One region of the Bacillus sp. EB106-06-01-XG163 genome, then DNA from elsewhere that is predicted to be linked to it. Evidence: a T-box and tRNA genes for the amino acid it is inferred to sense, from the RefSeq annotation. Region 1 holds a T-box; the other holds one or more tRNA genes.
What was found. A T-box is a leader RNA that pairs with one kind of tRNA and senses whether it is charged. The one in region 1 lies ahead of tyrS (tyrosine--tRNA ligase), so its partner is inferred to be a tRNA-Tyr.
Positions count from the first base shown of each region.

Region 2: it has a tRNA-Tyr gene. The T-box ahead of tyrS (tyrosine--tRNA ligase) is inferred to sense a tRNA for this amino acid. The anticodon was not compared.

Region 1 is NZ_JBYTDS010000003.1:47,512-51,889, forward strand. Features, by position in the region: gene acsA (acetate--CoA ligase) at 1-1,575, shown strand, start outside; T-box leader at 1,629-1,861, shown strand; gene tyrS (tyrosine--tRNA ligase) at 1,912-3,177, shown strand; gene sr7p (small protein SR7P) at 3,297-3,422, shown strand; gene AC3WTF_RS04250 (AzlD domain-containing protein) at 3,463-3,786, opposite strand; gene AC3WTF_RS04255 (AzlC family ABC transporter permease) at 3,783-4,378, opposite strand, start outside.
Region 2 is NZ_JBYTDS010000008.1:184,247-188,624, forward strand. Features, by position in the region: gene cdaA (diadenylate cyclase CdaA) at 1-157, opposite strand, end outside; gene rsiW (anti-sigma-W factor RsiW) at 323-949, opposite strand; gene sigW (RNA polymerase sigma factor SigW) at 963-1,526, opposite strand; tRNA gene AC3WTF_RS11975 (tRNA-Gln) at 1,758-1,829, opposite strand; tRNA gene AC3WTF_RS11980 (tRNA-Tyr) at 1,834-1,918, opposite strand; tRNA gene AC3WTF_RS11985 (tRNA-Thr) at 1,938-2,010, opposite strand; tRNA gene AC3WTF_RS11990 (tRNA-Val) at 2,016-2,091, opposite strand; tRNA gene AC3WTF_RS11995 (tRNA-Glu) at 2,095-2,166, opposite strand; gene AC3WTF_RS12000 (2-thiouracil desulfurase family protein) at 2,347-2,799, shown strand; gene AC3WTF_RS12005 (GNAT family N-acetyltransferase) at 2,818-3,294, shown strand; gene murQ (N-acetylmuramic acid 6-phosphate etherase) at 3,394-4,323, shown strand.

The sequences.
Region 1 (4,378 bases):
ATTGACCGTCATGCCGAATCATTTCGAAAAAACAAAGTAGCGCTATATTACAAGGACGCAAATCGGGATGAAAAATACACATTTAAAGAAATGATGGAGGAATCGAACCGGGCGGGAAATGTACTGAGACGGTATGGAAACGTGGAAAAAGGGGACCGCGTTTTTATTTTCATGCCGCGTTCGCCGGAGCTTTACTTTATCATGCTCGGCGCAATTAAAATCGGTGCGATCGCCGGTCCTTTATTTGAAGCGTTTATGGAAGGCGCCGTCAAAGACCGCCTCTTGAACAGCCAGGCAAAGGTTGTCGTGACAACACCTGAACTGGCCGAACGGATTCCGGCGGACAGCCTGCCCGACCTCGAGCATATTTTCATTGTCGGCGGCAGCAAAGAAACGGGAGATAAAATCATTCATTATGATAAAGCGGCTGAGGGAGAAAGCACGAGACTTGATATTGAATGGATGGACAGAAGAGACGGCTACCTGCTTCACTACACATCAGGATCTACCGGAACGCCTAAAGGTGTGCTCCACGTTCATGAAGCCATGATTCAGCAATACCAGACCGGCAAGTGGGTGCTTGATCTTAAAGAAGACGATATTTACTGGTGCACTGCGGACCCGGGCTGGGTGACCGGGACGGTGTACGGGATATTTGCGCCGTGGCTGAACGGAGCGGCGAATGTGATCGTCGGCGGCAGATTCAGTCCGGAAAACTGGTACGGCACGATTGAGAAGCTCGGTGTCAGCGTCTGGTACAGCGCTCCGACGGCTTTCAGAATGCTTATGGGCGCCGGAGATGAAATGGCATCCAGATTTGACCTTACTTCACTTCGTCACGTCCTGAGTGTCGGAGAACCTTTGAACCCCGAGGTCATCAAGTGGGGACATAAAGTATTCGGCAAGCGCATCCACGACACGTGGTGGATGACAGAAACGGGCGGACAGCTCATCTGCAATTATCCTTGCATGGAGATCAAGCCGGGTTCAATGGGGAAACCGATTCCGGGAGTGGAAGCGGCGATCGTTGACAATCAGGGAAATGAGCTTCCGCCGTACCGAATGGGAAATCTCGCCATTAAAAAGGGCTGGCCGTCGATGATGGATTCCATTTGGAACAACAAAGAGAAATATGATTCTTATTTCATGCCGGGCGGCTGGTATGTTTCCGGAGATTCTGCTTATATGGATGAAGACGGTTATTTCTGGTTCCAAGGCAGAGTCGATGATGTCATCATGACATCCGGCGAGCGCGTCGGCCCGTTTGAAGTCGAAAGCAAACTTGTTGAACATCCGGCGATTGCCGAAGCCGGCGTCATCGGAAAGCCGGACCCTGTCCGGGGAGAAATTATTAAAGCGTTTATCGCGCTCAGAGAAGGGCATGAGCCATCCGATCAGCTGAAGGAGGACATTCGCCTCTTTGTAAAACAGGGGCTTGCCGCGCATGCCGCACCGCGGGAAATTGAATTCAAAGATAAACTTCCGAAAACACGGAGCGGAAAAATCATGAGACGTGTGCTGAAGGCGTGGGAGCTGAACCTGCCGGCAGGCGACCTGTCCACAATGGAAGATTAAAGACGGCGTTGACATCGTATCTTATTTATGTTAAAAATGAGTAAGCTTCATACGAAAAGGTTTTGATTGAGACAAGTAGGGTATCTGATTGTTCAAGAGAGCTGATGGCCGGTGAAAATCAGCACATAAGATATGCCGAATACACTCATGAACCGCTTTTGCGAACAAAGCCATTCCAAGGCTTTCAGTAGTGAAAGAACGGACACGGTCCGTTATCAAAAAGAGTGATAAAAGCTTTTTTATGCTTTTATTAGTAGGGTGGTACCGCGATTATATCGTCCCTTCGTTTTAAACGAAGGGGCGTTTTTTATTTTCATAAACAAAGGAGCAGACAAAATGACTAACTTATTAGAGGATTTATCATTCCGCGGCTTAATCCAGCAAATGACGGATGAAGAAGGACTGAATAAACAGCTGAACGAAGAAAAAATCCGTTTATACTCAGGGTTTGACCCGACGGCTGACAGCCTGCACATCGGACACCTTCTGCCGATATTGACACTGCGCCGTTTCCAGCTTGCAGGCCACCATCCGATTGCGCTTGTAGGCGGCGCGACGGGACTGATCGGCGATCCGAGCGGCAAAAAAGCGGAGCGTACGTTAAATACTCAGGATATCGTTGTCGAATGGTCGCAAAAAATTAAAAATCAGCTTTCCCGATTTTTAGATTTCGAGGCCGGAGAAAACCCCGCTGTCATAGCGAACAACTTTGACTGGATCGGAAAGCTGAGCATCATTGAATTTCTCCGCGACGTCGGAAAGAACTTCGGAATTAACTACATGCTTGCGAAAGATACTGTAAGCTCAAGAATTGAAACCGGAATTTCTTACACGGAATTCAGCTACATGATCCTGCAATCCTACGATTTTCTGAATCTGTACAGAGAAAAGAACTGCAAACTCCAAATCGGAGGCAGTGACCAGTGGGGCAACATCACGGCCGGTCTTGAACTGATCAGAAAATCAGAAGAAGAAGGAGCGAAAGCTTTCGGTCTTACCATTCCGCTCGTCACAAAAGCTGACGGCACGAAATTCGGCAAAACGGAAGGCGGCGCCATTTGGCTTGATAAAGAAAAAACATCGCCGTACGAATTCTACCAGTTCTGGATCAATACAGATGACCGCGACGTCGTCAAATACTTAAAATACTTTACTTTCTTATCAAAAGAGGAAATTGAAGGTTATGCTGAAAAAACGGAGACGGCTCCTGAGAAAAGAGAAGCGCAGAAACGTCTCGCTGAAGAGGTGACTGTTCTTGTACACGGCCGCGAAGCGCTTGAGCAGGCCGTTCATATCTCCCAGGCGCTGTTCAGCGGCAATATTAAAGAGCTTTCCGCTCAAGACGTCAAGGTAGGATTTAAAGATGTACCTTCGTTTGAAAAAGACCGCTCTGAAGAACTGTCTTTAGTAGACGTGCTTGTGGAATCTAAATTGTCGCCTTCAAAACGGCAGGCCCGCGAAGACATTCAAAACGGAGCTGTTTACATTAACGGCGAGCGCCAGACGGACATCGGGCATCTTCTGACTGCGGAAGACCGCATTGAAGATCAATTTACCGTACTGCGCCGCGGAAAGAAAAAATACTTCCTGATCACGTACTGAAAATAAAAAGCAGTCCGGCCGCTCAATGCGGCAGGCTGCTTTTTTATGTTTTGTGAATACTGCACGGGGAAATGAGTACAGTACATAGTATAAGCAAAACAGGGAAGGGGTGCTGCGCCGTGAATTTCATGTTTACCATCGCAAAAGAAAGATTGCAGCGGGATCATTGGGAACAGCAGCAAAGCATAAACGCCGAAGCCAAAGCCGAGGAATCAGAGACGGAAGAAGAAAATCCGACATCATAAAGGGAAAGCCCCCATTCTGCGGAATGGAGGCTTTTGATTGTCACCATATCAGCCTGACGGCGGCCATCAGCACGACTCCTGTGATGACCGTGATGGATAAGCTTTTTGTCCGCATCGCGCAAAGCAATGTCGGGATGAGAACGATCATTGCTTTCCAATCAAAGGTCAAAGCGCTGTTTGTTTTCACAATCATGCTTTCCGTTACCAGAGCCGTCAAAATGCAAAGCGGAATAAAGGAGAGCCATTTTAAAGCCAACTCAGGCATCTGAATGTTCCGGACAAATATAAACGGAACAATGCGCGGCACAAGTGTAACAATCATGCAGCCGAGTATAATCCAGATCATTTGTGTGCTGATGCTCATTTGTCCGTCACCACCCCGATCGTTGCCACAATCACGGTTGAGACGATGACCGCGATGTGTGACGGGACGAAATACGATAACAAGACCATAAAAATGATCATATAGAGAATTAAGGAGAGGCTGTGCTTCAGCTTTTCCGAAGCGGACGATTGCAATTGCAGCACAAGCAGCGCCGCAAACATAGCGGGCAAAGCAAAGTCCAGGCCGAGCGCGTAAGGATCAGATATCCATTGTCCGAGAAGCCCGCCCATCACGCAGGAAATAACCCAGCACATGTAAGCGGTTATATTGAGGCCGTTCATCCACTTATCGTATAACCTGCCGTTCTGAGCCGCTTTGTTCACCGCTACTCCGAAAGATTCGTCAGTAAGCAAAGCCCCGAAGCCGATATTTTTCGCCAAAGAGTATTTCGTGAAATACGGCGCGATGGTCAGGCTCAGCAGAAGGTGCCGCAGATTGACGATAAACGTCGTTAAAATAATGGCGGAAATCGGACTCCCGGAAACAAGGAGCGAGCAAATAATAAATTGGGCGGCGCCGGCATAGACACACAAAGATAACAAACAAATTTCAAGAATGCTTAGATGAGAGG
Region 2 (4,378 bases), on a different contig from region 1:
CCATCCGGACCAATACGATGACGACGATTCCTTTTAAAAGCTGAACCGCCTTCGTCCCGCGTATGACCATGATTAATTTATATATCACATACCAAACAAGGAGAATATCAACGGCATTGCCGAGGTATTGCAAAAATGGGATGTCCTCAAAAGCCATTTCCTCGTCCTCCAAGAATTCAGTCATTTCGTTTTTCTGTTATGAATTGTGCTGCATGAGCAATATGTACATCATATAGCGTGCTCATTATACCACATTTTGATTTCTCAAGTGAAATGAGCCAGAGCGGCGATGCACAAAAAAAGAGTAAAGCGATTATACGCTTTACTCATCTTCACTCGGGTCCAAAGCGCTCACGACGCCCTGGCCCGCCGATTTCAGTTCGTACCAGACCCAGTCAAACAATTGGTTAATCTCTTCAATCTGCCCGGTGACTTGTCCGGCTGAGGCCATGTATTTTTCTCCGTTGACGACGGTCACATTGCCGTCGACTTTTCCTTCAATGAACAGCTTGCCGTTTTTTACTGTGACATCGCCCTTTACGGTCTCGCCTTCAGGGACGGTGACCGTGTGATTCTGCACGACAAGGTTCGGCTGTTTGGACACACTGAAATTGTGGTCATTATGCCAGCTGTTGAAAAAACCGCCGCCCATTAAAATCACAAAAACTGCTGCGGCTGCAATCATCGGATGAGTTTTGATCCATCGTTTTACAGAAGCGCGTTTTTTCTCTTTTGGAAGATTCGCCATAACTTTGGCAGTAAAATCAGCAGGGGCCGTGACATGCGATGTGCTTCGGACGAGTGCTACGGATTTCTCCATTTCATGAAAATGCCGTTTGCAATTCCCGCATGACTGCAAATGTTGTTTTAATACGTTTTCATCTTCAGGAAGGATATCTCCATCAAGATGCTTATGCATAAGCTGCACAATCTGTTCAGGACAGCTCATTTCATCACCCCACTTAAAGATCCCTTAATTGTTTTCTAAGAGCCTCTCTGCCTCTGTGTATCCTTGTCTTGACGGTGCCGACAGGGATATTCAGAATCTCCCCGATTTCAATTAAAGAGAGTTCGTCAATATACTTTAATACAATAACCGTTCTGTACTTGTCAGGCAGCTTTAAAATCTTTTTCTGAATTGTGTCCGACAGCTCCAATGACAATACGGCGTCTTCAGGGAGAACCCCGTCCGCGGCGATCTGCGAATACATCGTCAGCCCTTCTGCTCCCGCTACTTCTGCGTCCAGATAGTAATCAGGCTTTTTCTTGCGGATGCGGTCAATGGTCAGGTTGGTCGCAATTCTGTAAAGCCACGTCGAAAACTTTCTGTTGATATCGAAACTGTCGATATTGACATACGCTCTGATAAAAGCTTCCTGCGCAATATCTTCCGCTTCGTGAACATTGCCGAGCATGCGGTAGCAAAGCTGGTAAATCTTATCTTTATAAAGGTCAACGATTTCTGCAAACGCATTTTGATCGCCTTTTTTGACTTGCTTGATTCTTTTTTTAATCAGGTTTTCCATGTTTTATCTTACCTCTGCCCTTCACCGGTCTGTATCTATACGTTGATTGTTTTAAAAGGTTTCATTTTTTTTATTACATTTATTTTACCAAATTTCAGGCAGGGTGTAGATGGAAAATACAGAATATACTGCCTTAACAGCAGCTTAAAAATAGTATATCTGATGAACAATCAGAAATCGAAACAAAATGCTGATAAAAAAAAGACACCTTTATGCAAAAGGTGTCTGAGACTGGGCTAGCTGGATTCGAACCAACGCATGACGGAGTCAAAGTCCGTTGCCTTACCGCTTGGCTATAGCCCAAAAATGGTGGAGGGGGGCAGATTCGAACTGCCGAACCCTGAGGGAGCGGATTTACAGTCCGCCGCGTTTAGCCACTTCGCTACCCCTCCGTATTTTTTTGAAAAACAGTGCCGGCCAGAGGACTTGAACCCCCAACCTACTGATTACAAGTCAGTTGCTCTACCAATTGAGCTAGGCCGGCAAATATGGTGGAGGATGACGGGCTCGAACCGCCGACCCTCTGCTTGTAAGGCAGATGCTCTCCCAGCTGAGCTAATCCTCCATATGACCCGTACGGGATTCGAACCCGTGTTACCGCCGTGAAAGGGCGGTGTCTTAACCGCTTGACCAACGGGCCGTTGTGTCCGCGTCGAGCTGACAAAAGTTATTATATACAGGTTGTACCCCATTTGTAAAGAGGAAAATTATTTTTTTTATTTTCAAACTTTTTTACCCGTTTTTTAACTGAAAAACTCATCCCTCCTCTCTTATTTCATTTATGATGAAAGTATCAAAATATTGAAGGGAATGGACACAGATGATCTTAGTCAGCTCTTGTCTCGGCGGTATCGAATGCAGGTATAACGGCTCTCACGCCGCTTCGGAAAAAATCCGCAGACTCGTAGAAGAAAAGAAAGCTGTTATGGTCTGCCCCGAACTTTTGGGCGGCTTCACCACTCCCCGCGAACCGGCGGAAATCATCGGCGGCACGGGCGAAGACGTGCTGAACGGAACGGCAAGAATCGTAACGGCATCAGGCGAAGACGTTACGGCTTTATATATGGACGGCGCGGAAAAAACATTAGCATACGCAAAAGAAATAGGCGCCGCCACGGTCATCCTTAAAGAAAACAGCCCGTCCTGCGGCAGCAGCTTCATCTATGACGGCACTTTTTCGGGGAAAAAAATAATCGGAGACGGCATCACTTCCGCTCTTTTAAAACGGGCAGGCTGCCGTGTTCTATCAGAAGATGAATTGGATCAATTATAAAAAAGGAGAGTAGATATCATGGATGTAGCCCTGTCCTTTTATAAACCGGAGCATGCAGACGGGCTGAACGGGTTTGTGCTGAGTGAAGAAGATAAAAAGTTCACAGCTCTGCCGATAGATGTACTGCCGCAGGCTCTTGTCATCCGGGATCGCTACCCGACAGTCATTTTAAAAGAAGACCGCCCCGTCGGTTTCTTTATTTTACATACCTCAAAAGAAACCATTGCCCCGTATTCGAACAATGTGTCTGCCATTTTGCTGAGTGCGCTGTCCTTACATGCGCCGCATCAGGGAAAAGGTTATGCCAAACAAGCGATGCTGCAGCTCCCCGCTTTTGTCGCAAATTACTTTCCTTGGTGTGATGAAATCGTGCTTGCTGTAAACCATCGCAATCATCGTGCAAAGAACCTGTACCGGTCTTCCGGTTTTATTGATAAAGGTCGTCGCAGGATCGGCCCGATCGGTGAACAGCACATTCTGCATCATTTTTTGTGAAAGCGCTTGATTATTCATCTCATCCCTGCCGATTTTTCTTGAAACATCTATTCAGAAGCCCATATACTTCAAGTATTAACGACTTGGGAGGGTACAATCATGACAGACCGGCTTAACATTCACAGATTGACCACAGAAACCAGAAATCCGCAGACCGCTTCAATCCATCAAGCAGACACGATGGAAATTCTCCGCATCATTAACGAAGAGGATTTCAAAGTGGCTGAAGCCGTTCAGCAGGTGCTGCCCGATATTCAGATTGCCGTTCAATTCGCCCATCAATCATTACGGCGAAACGGCAGGCTGATTTATGCGGGAGCGGGCACAAGCGGCAGACTCGGTGTACTGGATGCGGTTGAATGCCCGCCTACATACAGCGTAAGTCCCGACACCGTCATCGGTCTGATGGCCGGAGGAGCAGACGCCTTTTTGCAAGCGGCTGAAGGTATAGAAGACAGCGAGGAAACCGGCGCTCTCGATCTCAAAACGATCGGGCTTACCGCAGAAGACACCGTGATCGCCATCGCGGCAAGCGGGCGCACGCCGTATGCGGCCGGTGCGCTGAAATACGCAAAAACAATCGGCGCCAAAACCGTCGCGCTCACATGCAATAAACACTCATTGATCAGCACTTATGCCGATCACAGCATTGAAGTCGTCGTCGGCCCCGAAGTGATTACAGGGTCAACACGAATGAAAGCGGCGACGGCACATAAAATGATTCTGAACATGATTTCCACGGCCTTGATGATCAAAAGCGGCAAAGTGTACGAAAATTTAATGGTGGACGTTCATGTCAGCAACGAAAAATTGAAAGAACGCGCAATCGGCATTATCCAAAGCATCACGGGCGTTCCGTACGACAAGGCAAAAGAAACGCTTGAGGCCGCAGGCAGCCATGTCAAAACGGCAATCGTCATGCTGAAGACGAATTCAGACGAAACACACGCGAAGGCACTGCTCAAAGAAGCAGACGGCTTCATTGACAAAGCCATTGAACAGCACGTTTCAAAAGAAAAAGAACGCTGATCGTTCTTTGGTGAAAAATAATGTGCTTTTATGAGCCCGCGCCGTTTTCATGATC